2 regions of the Caloramator sp. genome follow, and region 2 is predicted to be linked to the other one. Evidence: riboswitches for the same ligand, from Rfam matches in the RefSeq annotation. Region 2 holds a riboswitch; the other holds the start of a gene.
What was found. A riboswitch is a leader RNA that binds a small molecule or an ion and turns the genes downstream of it on or off. The one in region 2 is predicted to bind lysine.

Region 1 (11,587 bases), on a different contig from region 2:
TTATATTACACTTTCTCAAATAATGATAGTTTTTTATCAAAAATTAACTTAATTATTTACCATACATCTTAACCAATTCTATTATATTAGCAATGAATTTACTAATCAATGGGAGATTTAAAACTACTATTCTTTGCAGTATATATACAACTATAGCTGCAAGTACGGTAAATCCAAATGCCATTCCTAATCCTCTTGCAACCCCAACTAAAAAATTATACCAAAGTACCCTTTTTAAACTCTTCTTTTCAACAATAAAATCAACACAATTCAAATTGCACATTAATTTATTAATCTCTTTATTAGGCTTATTTGTACTTATTTGTCCATTCAATATATCACCGCCAAATTATTCCTATATGTATTATAATATATATAGGAATAAAAAGTAAACATAAGGTATCCATTACCTTATGTTTACTTTTAAAACTATTCTTCCAAACCAACTTCAGCCTCTATTTCTATCTCTTCAACAGGTTTTCCAACAAATCTTACCATCATAAAGCAAGCAAATACTCCAAGTAGAAGTGAAACTACAACTGGTATACCTAATGCAACTGGTAAGTAACCGCATACAATTGTTACAACTCCAATTGTTACTGCATAGTATAGCTGTGTCTTAATATGGTGTAGGTGGTCACACATTGAACCCATTGAGGATAAAATCGTTGTATCTGATATAGGTGAACAGTGATCACCAAAGATTGCACCTGTTAAAACAGCACCTATGCTCATTGTTATAAAGTTTGCATCAGGTGACATTGAGTGCGCAAGTGGAATAACAAGAGGCATTAATATTCCCATTGTTCCATAGGATGTACCTGTTGCAAAGGATATAACTGAACCTAAAACAAATATTAAACTTGGAAGTAAAAACTTTGGTAGCGTTCCTGATAGAACCCCTGCTAAATATTTTGCAGTACCAAGTTCCTTAATTGTTCCAGATAGTGACCAAGCAAGAAGTAGTATTGCACCAGTAATTACAAGTGACTTTACTCCCTCAAGCCAAGTATCAATTGCTTCTCCTACTGTCATTATCCTTTGTGATACAGCCATTATAATTGCTATTATACTTGCTAAAAGAGCTGATTGGAAAAGTACAACGCTGGCATCTGATGCACCAAATATTTCTCTTATTGAGTTAAAGGATAGTGGTGCATTCTTAATAACCTCAATTAACTCCTTATCTTCTCCCGCCATTATGCTTGTATATCCACTGTAGTAAAATCCTAAAAATGCAAACACAATTAGTGCACCTATTGGAACTATTGCGTTCCATATACTTAATTTAATTCCTTCCTTTGGTTCAATGTTTGAAGCCTCATTTGATACCATTGGCTTTGCATCATCTGCAATTACCTTTCCAAGTATCCTTGCTCTTCTCTCTGCCTCAAGCATTGGCCCAAATTCACGTGCTAAAACTGCTGTTAGAACTATGAATATAAGTATGAATATGTTGTAGAATCTATAAGGTATTGTAGAAACAAACATTCCATAGGCATTTACATCTTGTCCAATTTGAGCATATCCATCCTTTATTAAGCTTATCTCATATCCAACCCAAGTGGATATAAGTGCAATTCCTGCAATAGGTGCAGCCGTAGCGTCTATTATAAATGACAACTTTTCCCTTGATATCTTCATCTTATCAGCAACTGGTCTCATTATTGGCCCTACAATTAAAGAATTTGCATAGTCATCAAAGAAAACAAGAATTCCAAGAAGCCAAGTTATAAGCTGTGCACTCTTTGCAGACCTTGCCCTCTTTGACAGTGACTCTGCTATTGCCTTTGCACCACCCATTTTAGATACAACTGCAATAAGGCCTCCTATCGCAAGACATTGAAGTATTACTCCTGCATTCCAAGTATCTGATAGGGATGCAAGTATCTTATCTACTAATCCTAAAAACGCATAGAAGAAACTTAAAATAAAACCGTGGGAAGTTAAACTTAAAAGAAATGTACCTGTAAGTACTCCTACGAACAGGGATAAAAGAACATTTTTAGTTCTGAATGCTAATAAAATAGCGACAAGTGGTGGTAAAAGTGTTAAAAATCCTGGCATAAAAAAACTCCTCCTTTAATTTAATAATTTTTCGGAGGAGAGTCCATCAAAGCAAAAGACACCAAAGGTACAAAAACACGTACCCTGCCCTTGCATGATAGCTCTCCACAAACTATGCGTTTGTGACAGTTCTGCATATATTCTATGCAGCCCCAGCCATAGAGTCTTAAAGCATCAACTCTACGCTTCGGCGGTGGCTCCTTTCCTATACCCTCATCGTGCTTACCTCAGATATAGTACTCTTAGACACCGCACCTCTATCATGGTCAACGCATATTCAATTTTTATTTAAGTTATATTTTGCAATAAAGTTAATTGTTTGTCAAGCCTTTTTTATAAATTTTTTGCAATTTGTGCCGCAAGCTTTGCATTGTTAAATACCAGTTGAATATTAGACTCAAGGCTCTTTCCACCTGTAATATCCTTAACCTTTGCAAGTAAAAATGGAGTTGATTCCTTTCCCTTTATTCCCTTATCCTCCGCTTCCTTTAGTGCATCCTCTATTGCCCTATTTATTGTGTCATAATCCATTTCATATTCCTCTGGTATTGGATTTGCAATAACTGCACCACCTTTTAGGTTAAGTTCCCATTTTACCTTTAACATCTTTGCAATTTCCTCTGGAGTATCCAATCTATAATCAACCTTAAATCCACTCTTTCTTGTATAGAAGGCAGGAAGCTCCTCTGTCTTATATCCTACAACTGGAACACCAAAGGTTTCAAGATATTCTAAAGTTAATCCTAAATCAAGTATTGATTTTGCACCTGCACAAACAACTGCAACATTTGTATTTGCAAGCTCTTGAAGGTCTGCTGAAATATCAAAGGTCTCCTGGGCACCTCTGTGAACTCCACCTATTCCTCCTGTTGCAAAGACACGAATTCCTGCAAGGGATGCTATAATCATTGTTGATGCAACAGTTGTCGCTCCATCAATTCCCTTTGCAACTATATATGGAATATCGCGTCTACTTACCTTTACTATCTCTCTGCCTTTTTTACCAAGGTATTCTATTTCATCACGAGTTAAACCCGCCTTTAACTTTCCACCTATTATTGCAATAGTCGCAGGAACTGCCCCATTTTGTCTAACTATCTCTTCAACCTTAAGTGCAGTTTCAACATTTTGTGGATATGGCATACCGTGTGATATTATTGTAGATTCAAGTGCCACAACAGGTCTTCCATTTTCGAGTGCCTCTTTAACCTCCTGTGAAATTACTAAATAATCCTTTAGCATAATCCCATCTCCTTTGCCTTTGTATTTACATTTTGTATAGTCATTTTGTTTGAAATAGTATCCTTTGAGGATAGAGCAATTGCTGCTGCTGCCATTGCAAATTTTGCTGAAGCCTCCATTGAATAGTCGTTTATATAGCTGAAAACAAGTCCTGCCAAAAAGGCATCTCCAGCACCTGTTGCATTTACAACATAAACCTTTGGCATATCTATTTTAAATATTCCTCTACTATCTCCAAATACAACTCCATCTTCACCAAGACTTAAAAATACCCTCTGTACTCCCTTATTCAAAAGAACCTCACAGGCCTTTTTTGCATTATCCACATTATCAACATAAATTCCTGTTAAAACTTCAGCCTCGTATCTATTTGGCTTTATTGTATGAAACTTTCCTATGAAATCCTTTACCTTTTGTGCCTTTTTTGTAGATACTGTGTCTAAAAACAAAACAACATCCTCAAGTTCTGCTATAACTTCAAGTGTTTCTTTAGGTATGTTTGTATCCACAACACATACTTTAGAACTCTCTATTATCTTCTTCTTTGATTTTATAAAATCTACACCTATTCTGTCGCATATATCCATACAAGAGAGTGCAACTGCCATATCTCCATCTTCATCTAATATAGAAAGATATGTTGAAGTATTATCATCAGAGACAACTAAGCTGTGACTCATATCTATGCCTATATTTTTAGAATGCTCAAGTATTTTTCTACCATACATATCATCCCCAATAGCAGTTATGAGCTTTACATTCACATTAAGCCTTGCAAGGTTTTCTGCTATGTTTCTTCCAACACCACCTAAGGACATATTTAAAATACCTATATTCGAATCTTTGTACCTTAGTTTTTCCTTTGGGAAACCTTGTATATCTACATTTGCCCCACCAATAACCAAAACATACTCATCAAGGTTTATAATATAACCTTTTCCTAAAATATATCCCTTTTTCATCAGGTTTGTTATATGAACAGCAACCGATGCCCTTGCTATATTAAGCTTTGAGGCTATTTCCTCTTGGGTTATAAAAGGGTTCTTCTTAATAAGTTCAAGTATTTCTCTTTCTCTATTTGTCATATAATCACCTAAACTTTTGCTTAATTTATAATCATATGTTTATTCTATCATTAACCTATTTAAAATACAATAAACATTTAAAAAATTATATTTATTCAGGCTGATGAAAAAGTTATATATTGATTAGCTCCATGAAGGATTTCTTAGGCATCACTTCATGGAGCTAATCAATTCTAAGCTTTTCTTTGTTTGAAAACCTAAGAATTGCTAAAGCTCATGAAAGAGCCTATTGAAATCCTTTAATGGGGCTTTTTCATACTTTAGCTAACAATTGGGTTTGTCAACAATCTGAAAAAAATTATATTTATTCTTTATATTTATTTGTATAAATTAAAACAATAAATACAATAATAGCCATACCAAGGCATACATAGGCAAAAAATATATTTTTATAAATAATTTTTTCATTTTCGATATAGTAAGTTTTTACTGTTCCCATAGAATTTATTACACAGACATTTCCCTTTAATCTTTCAACCAAATCAAAATCACTTAGATACTTTGATATATTCTTAATTCCTTCTCTTCCATCAGCTTCTAATGTTAAAATAAATTTATCTTTAGCAAAAACTCCATATATTAGCTCAATTACACTATCCCCTTCATTTAGTACAATATTCTCTTTTGCCTTATACCTTCTATCCTTTTTTTCAACATACAAATTATCCTGTAGTTCCTTTAAGTTCAATCCATAAATTAAATTGTTTTTTGATTTATCAACAAACAAGCTAACACTTAATCCCTCTAATGTTTTAATGCTGTGTCCTAAAAAGGCAAATATATTTGACAAATTACTTAAATCTTCACCATCTAAACTGGTTGGAATAACAACATTCAAGTCATTAAACTCTCCATCCTCAATAAGGGGGGCAGGATAAAACAAAAGGTCTCTTCTTTTTTCAATCTTTGTTGGTTTGTATATAACAGAATCGTTTAAAACAACAGCAAATGGATTATTAAGATATGCTGTATTTATTATATCTTTAGGAACAAGATTAAACTTCAGCTTAAGTTTGACGTTTCCACTTTGTGCTACATCCTTCAAACTTAGTCTTATACTATCCCCTCTACTTTTTTCTAAAGATAAAGCCTTATCTAAATATGGAATATCATTTACATAAATACAAAGAGACGATTTTTTAAAATCTATTAAGTTAGAATATCTTAAATTAAATTGAACAAAGGCCTCCTCCTTCAAACTCCTATCCTTTGGTATTTCTATAAAAAAATCAACCTCATTATCTATGCCGTTTAAAACTATATCTTTATAACCTAAATCCTTTAGAGTCACTCTATCCTGATATATCTCTCTATTTTTTTGTTTATATTCACCTACATAAAATGTATTACCATATACTCCCTTTAAAAAATCTATATCGCCTAACGCCTTAGCTGCAAATATAAGTTTTTTACTATCGAAGGAGGTTATTATTAAAACATTTCTACCCTCCTTATAGGGAGATTTTATAAGCTTAACTAAAGCATTATTTGACATTTTGCTTCTATCTTCACTATCTATATACTTCTTTAGCTTTTCATCTAAATCAAAATAGGTCGATATAACAATTATATTTTTATCCACATCATCCACATTAAAATCCTTAATATGCTCTACCCTTAAATTTAAATTAGAATATGCAGCATATCTTCCAAATACTGCTGATAGATAAAAAAGTGCAAGATAAGAATCTAAGTCTTCCCCTGTTAAGATAACTGTGTTAAAACCATCATCATTTCCCATTTTTAAAAAGGGATAAGGAAAATTACTTACCCTTATATTTTCCATATTCTCTTCATATTCGATATGAACATAACTATCATCCTGAATCTCAATCCAATTTCCTATGTTTATATCTTCATAGTAATCTTCACCATCTATCATTTTAAAGGCAGAAATTTTAAGAGAATTAAAACCTACTTTTATTTTTTCCCTTTTTAAAAAGAAGGCTGTTTGTATATTTTTTTTACCATAAATCTTAACACTTCCAACAGGAGAACCATTTAAATATACAGACAGCATAGAATTTTTATATTTTATTGCTTCACTTATATTTATATTTAAATAGACATAACTTTCATCCTTTAAAATCCAATTTTCATCAACAAAAAAATTAAAATCATAATAACTTCTAACACCTCTAAGTTCTATATTGTCGTTTAATTTGAAGTTTTTTATTCCTATATCCTCAGCATATATATTCTTAGAACAGACTAAAAAAAGTATAATAAAAATCTTAAGTATCCTCTTCATCTTATCCCCCCTAAAATCTTTCTGTCTTATACCACCTGTGTTCCCTATTTAAAACCCTATCCTTTAAGTAGGAGTAGACACCCATCATAGAAACAACACCCCAAAGCTTACAATAGGTAAAATACATCAAAAATATTAATATAACATTTTTAAAGCTAAATTCTTCCTTCTCAAGGGATAGAGAAATAGCAACTTCAAGTATGAACATAATATATGATAAAAACCAAATTAAAACCAAGTTTCCATAAATACCAACCCTTAAATTAGTAAAACAACCAAGAATAAAAACGCAGTCAGAGATTAATGTTGATAGTAGAAAAACAAAGTAAACTAATGTAAAGTAGATAACATCTATATATGCACTACTTTTTATCAAACTTCTATCAAATAAATATTTAAATAAAACATATACATTACCCTTAACCCACCTTTTCCTTTGCTTAAACCAAACTCTTAAATTTTCTGGTTCCTGTTCAAAGGTTACTGCCTGTGGAACAAACTTTATTTTATATCCCATCCTGTATATCCTTATGCTAACCTCTGTGTCCTCTGCAATTGCCCTATCATCCCATCCACCAACTTTATCAAGTATCTCCTTCCTTACTAAAAAATTTGTTCCTGGTATTGTACATAAGTTAAAAAGTCTCCATCTCCCTCCCTGTGCCATCCATTGAAAACTAAGCCCCTCTATATTTATAAACCTTGTTAATAGATTTTTATTTTTATTTATTGTCCTAAACTTACCTATAACAGCACCTAAGTTACTATCCTTTTTAAGTTCACAAACAAGATTGTATAGTGCTTGTCTATCTGGTCTATTATCGGCATCATATACTGCAATATACTCACCTTTTGCATATTTAAGCCCAATGTTTAGTGCATTTGCCTTACCCCTTCCTCCTGTGTTTATATCAGTTTTTATAATCCTAAGCCTCTCTTTAAAATCCTCCTTCAACCCTTCTAAAATATACCCTGTATTATCTACTGATAAATCATCAATCACAATAAGCTCAAACTTATCAATAGGATAGTTAAAATTCATTATGCTCCTTACAGTCTCTTCAATTACCTTCTCCTCATTATGGGCTGGAACCAAAATAGATACAAAGGGTAAATCATCTAATAAAAAACTTCTTTTACTTGATTCAACATAGTATAGATAACCAAAATAGGTTAGTATTCCTCCTATGATGAGCATTAGCCATATAGAATAAAGGGAGAACAAGAACAAATTATCATAAATCACCATCCCCTCTCCCTCCTTAAACAAATGGAATGAATTAATATAGCCACCATTCCTGTTACTAATAGAATAAATAGACAAAGAACAGACCTTTGTATATCATAAAAACTTAATTTTATATCTATCCTCTTGTGATAGTCATAATCTATTTTCCCATCTCTACTTTTTATATAGATATCCTTTAAAATTACAGAGTTTTCCTCTTGTTTTAGGTCATAAAAAGAGTATCCCCTGTTCCTTAACTCTCCTATTATTTTCTTTAGATAATCAATATCCACAAACGTATGAAAATAAAAGCCTCCAAAATAGTCTCTAACTACGGAAGTTCTATCTATATTTTTTAATATTTCATTTATGTTGTCTGAATAGACATAGCCTAAGTTTTCAGGTATAAGCTTATTTATAAACTCAATATCGTTTATTCTAAAGGGATATGATGTTGTACAGAAAGAATACTCTGATGTTTGTATATGACCTACATAAGTTGAAAAGTGCTCCTTTAAAAACTCATATCCATCTCTATTTATTGCATAGTGGGGTGCCTCAAAGGCAAGAGGATAAAGTCCACATTTTAAACATTCTAAAAGTGAACTATATACTCTATCCTCCATATACTTATCCATATCATCAGATGGTGGCCTATTATTTTTAATATCCCAAAATTCATAACCCTCTCCCGTTTTTTCATCCCTTATTTGATGAGTATATCCGTGAAGTACTATTGTGGCTCCATTTTGTTGCATATATCTTAGAGTCTCTACAAGCTCCCTATTATCGGATATCCTATATATCCTTCCATTTTCCTTATAGGCAGGTATTAGGGCTATCATATAGGGTATACCTTCAGACTTTAGATAGTCTCCTATACTCCTCAATCTTTTTACATCAACCTTAGCGTGAACATCCTCTATCCTTACAAAAACCTTTTTTTCCTGCCTATGTTCTTTTTTTAAAACATCGTGAAGAACGTCACAAAGTATATAAAAGGTTGTTCCCTCTGAATCATATCTTGTAACCACCCACCTGTTGTTGTATTTAAATATATATGGTATTTGTTTTTTACCATCAGTAAAATAGCTAACAACTTGTCCATTTTTTACATCATAGGAATCAACAAAATTATTATCCGAAATACCAAATTTTCTATTAAATGAAAACCCAAAATCCCCATAATATACATCAACTGCATTATAATTTTTTCCTAAAAATATATTTTTACCAAACTCCTCCCTTTGAAAAACCTCCTTAAAGCCTGTTCCAATTAAAACTGTTGTTCCCCTATAACTTATCAAATCCTCTAAAACCCTACTTGAAAGTTCCTTTTCATCTAATCCAAGTACAAAAACACAATTAAAATCCTTTAAATATCCCTCCTGATAGCACTTCTCTGAAACCTCATAAACATCAACATCAAAATGACCTAATGCAAGTTTAAAGGCTAACACCTCATCGTTGTCATAGCCAAATTTATATCTTGTATCGTACACTATAAGCACCCTATCCCTTTTATCCTCTGCACAGGCTCTTCCAATCATAAAGCATATGATTGCTAATAAACTAATTATTATCTTCTTTAACAATATAGCATCCCCCCATCCTTAGAGCCAAAAGTGCATTTAAATTATCAAAGGAGTGGACATATAGGTTTGATTCATTTCCAAATGCACCATATATGGGAGATAATCTATTTTTACATTGTAATTTAAGCATTCTGTTTATTAGCATATTATATAAATCAATATCCCTATAATATAAAGCAACCCTTGCTAAAGTCGCATAAATTGCTGTGGATTCTATCCTTGAGGCTGGCTTTAAATCTTTTATGTAATACTCTGAATAAACTGCACCCTTTTTTTCTATTTCATTTTTGATAAACTTAATAAAGTCCATATAAAAAATGTTGTCCTCTGCCAAGTGTTCAATTACTATTGCATTTTGAAGCATATCAACCTTATACTCACTTGAATATTGTTTTGTTCTTAAATTATATCTATTTCTAAAAAAGGGAGTGCCCTCTATCTTCCCATTTTCTAAAACCCATTTTGAGTTTTCATATATGCTTTTAAAACTTAGCTCGTAATTGCTAATAAGATTTATTGTGTATAAATCTATATAGGATAAAGTAATAGTTCCTGACTTTGTATATCCATCATAATAGTCTACTAAAAAGCCATTTCTACATTCATATTTTTTAACAGAGGCTATAATCCTTTTAGCAAGATTGAAGTACTCTCTATTACCAAAAACACTATACCCTATTAAAAGTGCCCTTATAATTCTTAAATCATCTATTGAAGCAGATGACGAATATTGATAATCCTCACCAACCCGCCAAGATACCAAATTATTTTTAAGCATCATTTTATCCATTACAAACTCATAATGCATCCTGTATCCTGCCTCATCCTTTATGTATAGATAATAGAGCATAATAAGTCCCTCAGATTCTGACAAAACATCCCTTGAACCAAACTCCATTTTATAGTTGGTAAATATACCTCCATATTCACTGATTAGTTTTTTCTCTACAAATTCCCTTAGTATTTTTTCATCAGGCGTCACACAAGGATAATCATACTCAAAATTTAACCTTTTACTATTCATATTCCCCTCCCACATTACAAGAAATATGAGAACTATAACAATCAATATGTACCTTTTAATAACAATCACTCCCCTATGTCTTATAAAATTATATTTGTCAAAGGGGTTAAATAGAACAGGTTAAATCTTGGTTAATTTATTGACAAGCTCTGCAGATTGATTTATACTAATATTGAAAATAATCTGAATTTTTTATTTTTGGAGGCGACTTAAGATGAATTTATACCATATCAACCTAACTTATGAAAACAAAATAGATGAGATAGCAGAGGATATAATAAACAACAACTTCGATGTTATTGAAATAGACGGAATATGTAATAGCTGTGATAAGGACTTAGTATTTGAATGTTTTGATTCAAACCCTATATTTAACATATTAAGAGAGCTTCAGCTAAAGGGTATTAGAGGATATAGATTTGATTGTAATATTTATAAAAGTTCAGATAAAAAAGTTACTCTTGTTAAAAAATACGATGTTACCAACATAAATGAAATATAAATTGGTTAAAATTTCTCCCCTTAAAACTCATTTTAACTTAATCAATAAAATTCAACTCCCCCTTATATAAGTAGGCGGGAGTACACCATCCTATGAGGTTACTTATTTAATTCTTTATATTTTTAATATTTTTATTAATCTTAGGTTTCTTGACATCAGACTTTTTTTACTATATACTACAATTGTTAATTATCTGAAATATTTGATGGTAAAGTCCATCAAATATTTTTTTACGCTCTATGCAATCGTTTGCTCACATTAAAAGGAGGTTTTAAAATGTCTAAAAAAATATTCACCTTTGATTTCTGGCAAAAATTTGGAAAAGCACTTATGGTTGTAGTCGCAGTAATGCCTGCAGCAGGACTTATGATTTCAATTGGAAAACTTATTGGAATTCTATTTGGGGACGTAACACTTGCACAGACGATTGCAAGAATAATTGAAGATTTAGGTTGGGGAATAATTGTAAATCTTCACATACTATTTGCAGTTGCAATAGGTGGTTCTTGGGCAAAGGAAAGAGCTGGTGGTGCCTTTGCTGCACTTATAGCCTTTATACTAATAAACCGTGTAACAGGTGCAATATTTGGCGT
Region 2 (11,587 bases):
GCTTTATTTAATTATTGGATGTTTTGGTTCAACATTAATTATTGCATCTATCTTTAGCTTCATTAGACAAAATAAAAGAGTAAAGGGACTTATAATTGCTGATTTTATAATAAGTTTGATATTGCTAACTGATGTTGTATATAACAGATATTTTTGTGATGTTACATCAGTTGTACTTATAAAACAGGTAAGATTGGCTGCAGAAGTGAAGGATAGCGTGATTTCTCTCATTAATTTCAATGATTTGTTGTTCTTTGTAGATATAGTTCTATTTACTATTTTATATATAAGAAATAAAGATAAGTTAGATAATAAAAAACCAAGAATTACTTTTAGAGCGTTAAAATTCATATCAATATTATCATTAGGACTTATTTTTTCAATTACCAGTGTTAAAGCACTTGAAAAGGAACAGCCAGGTATAACAAAAACAATGTACGATAAGAAATATATTGTTAAAAGGGTTGGGAGTGTAAACTTTCACGCAGTTGACTTTTATAGGTATATAACCTCAAATGTATTAAAAAAGGGGCATATATCACAGCAGGAAATAGATGAAATTAATAAGTGGATTGATGAAAAAAATTTATCAAAGGGAATAAAGTACTATGGAAGTATGAAGGGTAAAAATTTAATTGTTGTTCAGCTTGAAGCCTTTCAAGGATTTTTGCTTAATAAGAAAATTGGTGGGCAGGAAATAACACCAAATTTAAATAATCTTGCAAAGGAAAGTTTAGTCTTTGATAATTGTTTTTATCAAACAGCCTTTGGAGGAACTTCCGATGCTGAATTTTTGATGAATAATTCTCTTCTGCCAATTAGAGAAGGGTCAGTGTATTATCAGTATGCTGGAAACTATTACGAAGCATTGCCTAAAAAATTAAAGGAAATAGGGTATTTTACTGCTGTTATGCACGCTAATAGACCAGGATTTTGGAATAGAGTAAATATGTATAACAGCTTAGGTTTTGATAGATATGAAAATGAAAATAATTTTAACATAGATGATATTCAGGGGCTTGGACTTAGTGATAAATCATTTTTTAAGCAGGCTGTATTAAAGATGAAGGAGTATGATAAACCCTTCTATACCTTTTTAATTTCTCTTTCAAGCCACTATCCATATAGGGATTCACAAAATAAATTGAGCAACATAATAAATACAGAAGAGTTTGAGGGAACAATAATTGGTGATTATATAAAATCTGCAAAGTATACAGATGAAGCAATAGGACAGTTTATTGATATGCTAAAAAAAGAAGGACTTTGGGAAAACTCGGTAGTTGTATTTTATGGAGATCATTATGCAATTCCTTATGATAGGAAGGATATTATGGGAAAACTTCTTTATGGAAGAGAAGATATTTCAGCACTTGAGTGGCAAGAGGCACAAAAGATAGTTGCAATGATTCACTTTCCAAAGCAAGAAATAAAGGGACATATAAAAGAGGTTACAGGACAATTTGATTTTTATCCGACAATAGCAAATTTGTTTGGCATAGATGCTAAATACACTTTTGGTAGAGATGTTTTAAATACAAATAAGGGATTTGTTGTTTTAAGAAACGGAACTTGGATAACAGATGATGTAGCATATTTGAATTTTGTTGATAAGGTTATTGATAGAAGAACTGGTAAAGAATTAAATAAGGATAAGTATGTAGATAATTTTGAAAGGGCATATAGGATGCTAAAGTTTTCAGATAGTTTAATAGAATATAATTTAATACCTAAATTAAAAAGTAAGGCAGAGAATTAATCTCTCTGCCTTATTGATTTAGCAATATTGTTGGCACAAAGCATAGCAGATTGGTATGAACCCTGTTGCCATCCGTGCTTTGTAGAGACGTGTTCTCCAGCAAAGAATACTCTATCATTCATTTCAGGTAGAGTAGCTTCATACAGGAATAATTCTTTTTGACCAGGTGTAAGTAGGGATACTCCGCCCCATATAAATGGTATGTTTGACCAAAGTATTGTAGAGTAGTCGATGATATTATCTTCAATATAATTTTCAGGAAGTTTATGAATAGACTCAATACAATTTGATACTTCTTTTATTTTTATTAATTCTGGTTGACTTCCTAAACGGATAGCGTTTTGATGCCAATTATATGATGCAAGTAGCACCCCTGGAGTTTTATAGGATGTATTTTCGATTAGTCTATATTCAAATAGCCTATTTGGAATAGCTTCCATATGGTCAGAGCCATAGAGTGTTGAAATTGTTATTAAATCTGTTAGTGTTGTTCCAGATATAGGATTATCCTTTTCCCAAAAACGTTCTTTTAGGTATAAAAATGTTTTTTGACCTATTTCATAATTTAATTCATTTATTGCCTGCATTTTGAGAGTAGAAAAATTAGGTAATATTTTCACTCTTCTTAAGCTGGAGAATGGTATGCAACACACAACATAGTCAAATTCCCTATAGTAGACATTTTTATCGTTAAGGTCTGTAACCTCAAGTATAATTTTGTCTCTATATGGGGACTTTATAATCGAATTTACTAAGTGACCAAATTTAAATTGTACTTTACCAGGTCCGTCTGAAGAACTAAGTTCGTTGTAAAAGGATAGAGGTAGGTTAATCATACCGCCTTCTATAGTATAGTTATATGCAAAATCCACAGTATAAAGTTCACCTAATATTTCATATAAACTGATATGAAGTAAATCAGCTTCAAGGGATGATAGGTAGCTAATCATTGATATAGCATCCTGTGATAGATTGGTATTTTCGTATGCCTGTCTTAATGATAAGTTTTGTATTTCTTTTATTTTATGTGAATAACTTTGTTTAATTTTTATTAGTTCTGTTTTTTCATTTGATGTGAGGCTATAGAAATACTTGTTATACATTTGTGACATTAACTTGCTTGGAGTAAGTTTTTTCTCAAGTTTAGAAAGCTTAAATTTAGGGTATATGTTTTCCATAATGCTTTTTGCACTTGGTTCATTTAAGGCGTGGCTATCGCGTATATAAAAGAGAGAAGAGTAGCTTTTACTAATAAATGGACGAGTTTTAAGTTTAAATTTTTTTATATAGTTCCATACAGTTTCGTGTGCAATACCTATACGCATTGCACCAAGTTCAGCAAGTTGATTAGAATCTTTATCAAAATAGTGTGTTTTTATTCTTCCCCCTATCCGTTTAGAAGCTTCAAAGATAGTGATATCGCAGCCTATTTTGTTTAATTCATAACTTACACAAAGGCCTGCAGAACCTGCACCAATGACAGCAACTTTAACACCTTTACCTTGAAGCTTAGAACAGATTGTTTCAATATCTTCTGGGGGAGACATAAGTTTTATAATTTCATCAAAATCGTTTAATCTATTATCAAGCTTTAGTAAAAATTTTAGCATCTTATGCCTTTCTTCATCGGTAGGATTGAATGAATGAAGAGGTATAGTCTGTTGCATAAATTACCACCTTTAATGCTTTTAATAATTTATATGAATAAATTTAAAATAAAATGTTAAATAAATTTAAGTTGAAAGGAAGTAATGTTTTGTTATAGAACTATATAGGTAAGGGGGAGTGAGTATGTCAGGAATTTTGTTTAAAAATGCCAAAATTTACACAATGGATGGAAATGATAATATATTTTCATATATGTATATAGAGGATGGCAGAATAGTTGAATTATCAAATCAAAATTTAATAGAAAAGTATAAAGACTGCAAAATTATTGATTTAAATGGTAGAGCAGTTTTCCCTGGCTTTGTAGAGAGTCATATGCACCTTATAGAGGCTGCAAGAAGTATGGTTGAGATGGATTTTAAAAATGTAAAAAATAGAGACGACTTTGAACACGCATTATATTCTTTTAGTAAAACAAAGGAGCCAAACGCTTGGATAATGGGTTCGGGATGGAGTGAAATTGTTTTTGGTGGTATTATGCCCCACAGATTTGATATCGATAAACTTGTTAGTGATAAGCCTGTGTGCTTAATAAGACAGGATGGACACTCCCTCATACTTAATACCAAAGCATTAGATGTACTCAACTTAAGAAATAATGAATCGGCTATGGATTCAGAAACGGCAGTAAAGGATGAGTTTGGTCTAACTGGACTTTTTTACGAAAATTGGGTGTTTGAAATAATAGGTAGAATAATGGATATGATGCCAGATATCTATTATGAAATAGCCCTATTAAGAGTAGATAGTGAACTTATAAAAAATGGAATTACTTTAGTAAATGATATTATGACTCAGTATCCAAGATATTACAATACCTATAAAAGACTTCAAAATGAAGGAAAGATTAAAGTTAGAATTATTGCAGGAAGCCTTGGTAATTCAAAGGAGTACAGTGAATTTATTAAGCTTTCTGAAACAGAGAAGCTAAAAAAAGTCCAGTAAAATATTTTGTAGATGGTAGCTTTGGTTCAAGAACGGCATTATTGATTGAACCTTATGAGGATGATCAAAATAATATTGGATGCCAAAACTTGAGTGATGAAGAAATGTATAATATAATAGAAAATTCATTAAAAAATAGCATACCAATGGCTGCCCATATTATTGGAGACTTGGCTATGAAGAAGTTTTTAGATATATATGAAAGGGTATATAATATCTATCCAAATAAAGAAGTTAGAAATAGGGTTGAACATATTCAAATAATAAAGGAAGATGACATAGAAAGGTTTAAAAGATTAAATCTTATTGCATCTTTTCAACCTATATTTAATTTAGAAAGCAATTTAACATTAACAAGGCTTGGATATAGAAGAATAAAGGATACTTACAGATATAGAACATTTATCGAAAAAGGTATAACAACAATATTTAATAGTGATACACCCTTTGGTGCAGAGTATATGCAAAAAAAGGATGGAACATTTTTTAAGGGCTTTGAACCAATGTTGGGCATATACTGTTCGGTTAACAAATTAAACTTAAATATTGAAGAGAGGGTAACTGTAAAACAGGCTGTAGAATGTTATACTAAAAATCCAGCCTATGCAAATTATATGGAGGATGTCTACGGAACGTTAGAGAAAGGAAAATATGCTGATTTTGTAGTTTTAGAAGAGGATATTTTTAAAATTGATACTTTAAGAATTAAGGATGTTGAGGTTTATATGACTGTAATAGATGGTGAAGTGGTATATCAAAAGCAGTAAATTAAGATATAAAAAAGGTATAGTTAAAAACACTATACCTTTTTTATATGCTATACAAGCACAACTCTATAGAAGGTCTTTTTACCTTTTCTAACAAGCATTTCTCCATCTTTAAATAGAGAATCATCTATTACAAAATCCATATCAGAAACTTTTTCGTTGTTTATGTAAAGACCACCTTGTTGAATAAGTCTTCTTCCTTCGCTCTTTGAAGGAATAGCCTTTATTTCTACCAGCACATCAATAACCTTTTGACCAAGTAGGTTAGATGGCATTTCAAAGGTTGGAGCATTGCTTAAATCCCCACCAGATTCAAATAGTGCAATTGCAGCCTGTTCAGCCTTTTTAGCCTCTTCTTCACCGTGAACAAGCTTTGTAACTTCGTATGCAAGAACCTTTTTGGCCTCATTTATCTCTTTATCCTTTAATGAACCTAATCTTCTTACTTCATCCATTGGTAGGAAAGTTAAAAGAGCAAGACATTTTTCAACATCTGCATCATTTACATTTCTCCAGTATTGATAGAATTCAAATGGAGTTGTTTTATTTGCATCAAGCCATAATGCTCCTTTTTCTGTTTTACCCATTTTCTTTCCTTCGCTGTTGGTTAGAAGTTTAAATGTTAAACCATAGGCTGGTTTACCTTCTTTTCTTCTGATAAGGTCAGCACCAGCAAGTATATTTGACCATTGGTCATTTCCACCAAGTTCCATTATACAACCATATCTTTTATTTAGTTCTAAGAAATCATATGCCTGCATTAACATATAGTTGAATTCAAGGAAGGATAGCCCCTTTTCCATTCTAAGTTTAAAACATTCTGCAGTAAGCATTTTATTAACTGAGAAATGTACTCCTACATCTCTTAAAAATTCTATGTAGTTTAAATTCCAAAGCCAATCAGCGTTATTTACCATTATTGCTTTCCCGTCAGAAAAATCTATAAATCTTTCCATTTGTTTCTTTAAACATTCTGAATTATATTGTATTTCTTCCTTTGTTAGCATTTTTCTCATATCGGTTTTTCCACTTGGATCCCCTATCATAGCAGTACCGCCACCAATTAGTGCGATTGGCCTATGTCCTGCCCTTTGCATATGTGCCATTGCCATTAAAGCTATAAAATGTCCAACGTGAAGGCTGTCTGCTGTAGGGTCAAAACCAATATAAAATGTTATTTTTTCTTTTTCCAATAATTCCTTTATTTCATCTTCGTGGGTAAGCTGTTCAATAAAGCCACGTTCCATTAGCACATCAAAAGCTGACATTATTAAAACCCTCCTTAAAATAAGCTTGCATATATTTTACCAAAGTAAAAGTATAATTTCAAATAAAATTAGTAATCTGCATACATATTGTCAACGTGAACTATTATTTCATAGTTAGGAAGTATTTTATGCAAATCATTTATTATTTCGTGTGCTTTTTTGCTGATATCCTTATGTTTGATTTCATTTGAAAAGACTACATCAAATATAATATTTTTTTTATGTTTTCCATCAACTAATCTAATATCGTGAACATCAAGTACATATTTATATCTTGATAGTACATCTTTTATTTTAAATTTTATTATTTCCAGCTCTTCGTTATCAAGAACAACGGGATCCATATGTAGGATTAAAACGATGTTTAATTTTTTAGACACTTCGTTTTCAATTTTATCAATAAGTTCGTGTGCTTCTAAAATATCTGTTTTATAATCTATCTCTGCGTGAAGGGAGGCTATTGTTTTTTGTGCACCATAGGTGTGAACAATAAGGTCGTGTACTCCAATAATACCTTTATAGGACTTTACACTATCAACAATTTCCTTCACAAGTTCAGGGTCTGCAGCCTCACCAAGTAGAGGACTTATAGTATCGTTAATTAAATTATAGCCTGCATAAAGTATAAAAAATGAAACCAACAATCCTATATACCCATCAATTGTTATGTTAAAAAATTTTGAAATTAATATACTTATTAAAACAGTAGATGTTATTATTACATCACTAAAACTATCAAAGGATGTTGCGTTTATTGCTCCAGATGATGACACCTGTGATAGTATTTTATTAAAATAACCGAGCCAAAGTTTTATAATTATAGATACAACAAGGACTATTCCAGTATATATATTAAAGGTGAGTGGAGATGGATGCAGTATTTTTTCAAAGGACGATTTTAAAAACTCAAATCCAACTAAAAGTACAAGTATAGATACAATAAGTCCAGCTATATATTCTCCTCTTCCGTGACCAAAGGGATGTTCTTTATCGGCAGGCTTATCTGCAATCATAAAACCTATTATAGTTACAACTGAAGAACCAACATCTGATAAGTTGTTAAAGGCATCTGCAGTTATTGCTATGCTTCCACTTATTGTACCGAATATGAATTTGAATATAAAAAGCAGTATATTAACAAATATTCCTACACCACCAGATAGATAGCCTATATATTTTCTATCGGTTTTATTTTTTAAATACATTTCAATAAGCTTTCTTGTCATATTTATCAGTCTCCCTTAATAGATTCATAGATATATTTTAACCTAAAAGTACAAAAAATAGAATTATTGTTTCAATTAATTACCACGAATTTTAATTGAGAGTAGGGTAAAAATATTAATGTGTAAAACAACAAAATGGAGGTATGAAGTATGTTACAAAAGAATGCAAGACAAAATGTAGAAGAAAGCGTACAAAATCTACAAAACACTCTAAATAGTCTAAGACAGGCAGCAACAACTGTAGAAAATCAAAACACTAAGGCACAAATTGAACAGCAGATACAAAGTATCCAAAATACTTTAAATGCATGCCAAAACATAGCAAATACATTAAGGCAACAATAATAGGAGGGGATTACCCCTCTTAATTTATTGCAGAAAATTAATAAAAATACATTTGAAATGTATAAATATTTATGATAGTATAAATACAATAATTTAATAAAAAAATAACAATACCTTATGTAGAGGTGCCTAAGTCAAGAGTACTAAAGAGGAACTTGGCAGGTTATGAAGCTTTAGGAAAGGGGCTTTAGGCCGAAGGGGATAGTCGCCAAACTATTTACCTGGCTGTTTGCATAATATGCACTCAGCTGTCACCAAAGGGTGGAGAGCTACAAAGGTTTTGTTTGGGTATGCAAAAGCAGCTTGAACAAACCTTGCTGCTTTTATTTTTTTAAAGGAGGAATGGGAAATGGCAATTGTTGTACAAAAGTATGGTGGGAGCTCGGTTTCTACTACTGAAAAAATTAAAAGAGTTGCAAAAAGTGTTATAGATAAAAAAAACAAGGGATATAAAGTTGTTGTTGTAATATCGGCAATGGGAGATACAACGGATGATTTAATAGAGCTTGCAAAGGGTATTTCTAATAGTCCTGATAAAAGGGAGTTAGATGCCCTACTTGCAACAGGTGAAATGATTTCAAGTTCGCTTTTGGCGATGGCTATAAAGGACATAGGATATGATGCAATATCCTTTAATGCATTTCAAATTCAGCTAAAAACAAATGGAGTATATGGTAAATCGTTAATTGAAGATATAAATATTCTTCCTATAAAAAATGCATTAGATTTAGATAAAATAGTTGTTGTAGCAGGATTTCAAGGTATTTCAGATGAAGGTGACTTAACAACCTTAGGAAGAGGAGGTTCTGATACCACAGCTGTAGCACTTGCTGTTAAATTAGATGCTGAATGTGAAATATATACAGATGTTGATGGAATATATAGCGTAGATCCTCGTCTTTATAAAAATGCAAAAAAGATTGAAAACATAAGTTACGAAGAGATGTTGGAACTTTCAAGCCTTGGTGCACAGGTTATGCATTCAAGGTCTGTGGAACTTGGACAAAAATACAATATACCCATCTACGTTGGACTTAGTTGTAGCGATGTAAAGGGGACATATATAAGGGAGGTTGAAGAAATGGAAAATAAACCAGTAACAGGGCTTGCAGTTTCAGATGATGATGTTTCAATAACTTTACTTGATATTGATTATGATATTTATACCCTATCAAGTATATTTGAATCAATAGCTGCAAGGAAGATTAATGTTGATATGATAAGCCAGACTGCACCACAAAATGGCAGTGTCAACATATCCTTTACAATACCAAAGGCTGATTTAAATGAGTGCTTAGAAGTTGTCAGAGTATATACGGTTAAAAGGCCAATTATAGATGAGAATGTAACAAAATTTTCTATAGTAGGCATTGGTATGAAGACGACATCGGGTGTTGCAGCAAGACTCTTTAAGGTATTTAAGGAGAATAATATACAGGTTAAAATGATTACCACATCAGAAATAAGAATTACTTGCACTATAAATAGGGAGGATAAATTAAAGGCAGTTGAACTTGTGGCAAAAGAATTTAATTTATAAGAAATGTAAAAACTATAGAAAGAAAAACTTTCTATAGTTTTTTGTTATTATGTAAATTATATGTTAAAAATAAGTACAAATCATAAATATTTATATTTTTTATATTGCAAAAGTCATATAAAAGTATTATTATATGATTAAAGAATCATATACTTTATATGGAAGGTGATATAATGAAGTTGCAGGAAATTAATAAAGCACATTTTGAGGGAATGGAAAATAGCATAACTGGAGTATTAGAGCTTTATACTACGACCTGCCCAGTTTGTGTACAATTAAAGCCTGTACTTGAGGAAGTAGCACAGGAGATAGAAAATGTTAATTTCTATACAATTAATGCACAGGAAAATATGTCAGTTGCAAGAAAGTTTAAAGTAATGAGTGTACCTACTACACTTATATTAAAAAATGGAGAAGTTGTGGAAAAAGTAATAGGCTTTAAAAATAAAGAAGAATTAAAGCAGATAGTACAAAAGTATTTTTAGGTGAGGATATGGAGTTAGTTAATATTTTAAAGGCTTTATCAGATGAAACGAGAATAAGGATATTGAACCTTCTTATGGTTAAAGAACTTTGTGTATGTGAGCTTGAGGTGCTTCTTGGACTTAATCAGTCCAACGCCTCAAGACACTTAAATAAACTTTCTTCTGCTGACATTTTAAAGAGCTATAAAAAGGGACAGTATGTATATTATTTCATAAACTCAGATTTTATAAAAAAATATCAAAATCTATATGAAACCCTTAGACAAAACTTTAACAATTATGACATACTAATGAACGACAAAAAAATTTAGATAAATATATTTTAAGTGGTATATCCTGTGAAGATTTAAAGGAAGGTAAATTAAAATTTTAAGGGAGGTTAGTTTATGGAAAAGAAAAAGGGATTAGGCTTTTTCGAAAGGTATTTATCTATTTGGGTTGCTCTATGTATTGTTGTTGGTATTTTAATAGGAAAATACATTCCTATAATACCAAAAACATTGAGCCGATTTGAATATGCTAATGTTTCAATTCCTGTTGCAATTTTAATATGGCTTATGATTTATCCTATGATGCTTAAAATTGATTTTTCAAGTGTTGTGAATGCAACTAAAAAACCAAAGGGACTTATAGTTACATGTGTTACAAACTGGCTTATAAAACCATTTACAATGTATTTATTTGCATACTTTTTTATAAGAATAGTATTTAATAACTTTATTCCAGATAACCTTGCAACAGAATATATAGCAGGAGCAGTTCTTCTTGGCGCTGCACCTTGTACAGCTATGGTTTTTGTATGGAGCTATTTAACTGATGGAGATGCAGGATATACACTTGTTCAAGTTGCTGTAAATGACTTAATTATACTTGTTGCATTTACACCAATCGTTGCCTTTTTACTTGGTGTAAGCAATGTTAAAGTACCATATAATACTCTATTCTTATCAACTATTCTATTTGTTGTTATACCACTTACATTTGGTTATCTAACAAGAAGAAGTGTTATTAAGAATAAAGGACTTGATTATTTTGAAAATGTATTTTTAAAGAAGTTTAATAATGTAACAATAGTAGGACTACTATTAACACTTGTTATAATATTCTCGTTCCAAGGAGAGATTATACTAAATAATCCATTCCATATTCTATTAATAGCTGTACCACTTACAATTCAAACCTTCTTTATATTTGGATTTGCATACGCTTGGGCAAAGATTTGGAAGCTCCCACATAATATTGCGGCACCAGCATCCCTAATTGGTGCAAGCAATTTCTTTGAACTTGCTGTTGCAGTTGCGATTTCATTATTTGGATTAAAATCAGGAGCAGCCCTTGCGACTGTTGTGGGTGTTTTAACAGAGGTTCCAATAATGCTAACTCTTGTAAAGATTGCAAATAACACAAGACATTGGTTTAAGTAATAAAAACCCCTTTTAGGGGTTTTTATTGACTTTAATATTTAATTATTTTATAATATAGTTATAAAATATAGAAGGGAGATGTTTTTATGCAAATTAAAATACTTGGTTCAGGTTGTGCAAACTGTAAAAAGCTTGAGGCAAATGCAAGAGAGGCCATAAA

Region 1: linked by a shared signal. The riboswitch ahead of JG776_RS08690 (Na+/H+ antiporter NhaC family protein) and the one ahead of JG776_RS04415 (aspartate kinase) in region 2 are both predicted to bind lysine.

What each region holds. Positions count from the first base shown of each region.
Region 1 covers NZ_JAIHAO010000025.1:31,371-42,957, reverse strand. Annotated here, with positions in the region: gene JG776_RS08695 (DUF5665 domain-containing protein) at 53-334, opposite strand; gene JG776_RS08690 (Na+/H+ antiporter NhaC family protein) at 430-2,067, opposite strand; lysine riboswitch at 2,158-2,335, opposite strand; gene JG776_RS08685 (pseudouridine-5'-phosphate glycosidase) at 2,401-3,309, opposite strand; gene JG776_RS08680 (PfkB family carbohydrate kinase) at 3,303-4,394, opposite strand; gene JG776_RS08675 (cellulose biosynthesis cyclic di-GMP-binding regulatory protein BcsB) at 4,699-6,645, opposite strand; gene JG776_RS08670 (glycosyltransferase family 2 protein) at 6,656-7,894, opposite strand; gene JG776_RS08665 (polysaccharide deacetylase family protein) at 7,888-9,468, opposite strand; gene JG776_RS08660 (glycosyl hydrolase family 8) at 9,446-10,492, opposite strand; gene JG776_RS08655 (hypothetical protein) at 10,707-10,994, shown strand; gene JG776_RS08650 (PTS transporter subunit IIBC) at 11,271-11,587, shown strand, end outside.
Region 2 covers NZ_JAIHAO010000008.1:27,924-39,510, forward strand. Annotated here, with positions in the region: gene JG776_RS04380 (LTA synthase family protein) at 1-1,759, shown strand, start outside; gene JG776_RS04385 (FAD-dependent oxidoreductase) at 1,756-3,426, opposite strand; gene JG776_RS04390 (amidohydrolase family protein) at 3,551-4,372, shown strand; partial or broken gene JG776_RS04395 (amidohydrolase family protein) at 4,408-5,139, shown strand; gene tyrS (tyrosine--tRNA ligase) at 5,190-6,410, opposite strand; gene JG776_RS04405 (cation diffusion facilitator family transporter) at 6,476-7,633, opposite strand; gene JG776_RS04410 (hypothetical protein) at 7,784-7,978, shown strand; lysine riboswitch at 8,091-8,258, shown strand; gene JG776_RS04415 (aspartate kinase) at 8,328-9,518, shown strand; gene JG776_RS04420 (thioredoxin family protein) at 9,692-10,003, shown strand; gene JG776_RS04425 (metalloregulator ArsR/SmtB family transcription factor) at 10,012-10,314, shown strand; gene arsB (ACR3 family arsenite efflux transporter) at 10,390-11,427, shown strand; gene JG776_RS04435 (thioredoxin family protein) at 11,514-11,587, shown strand, end outside.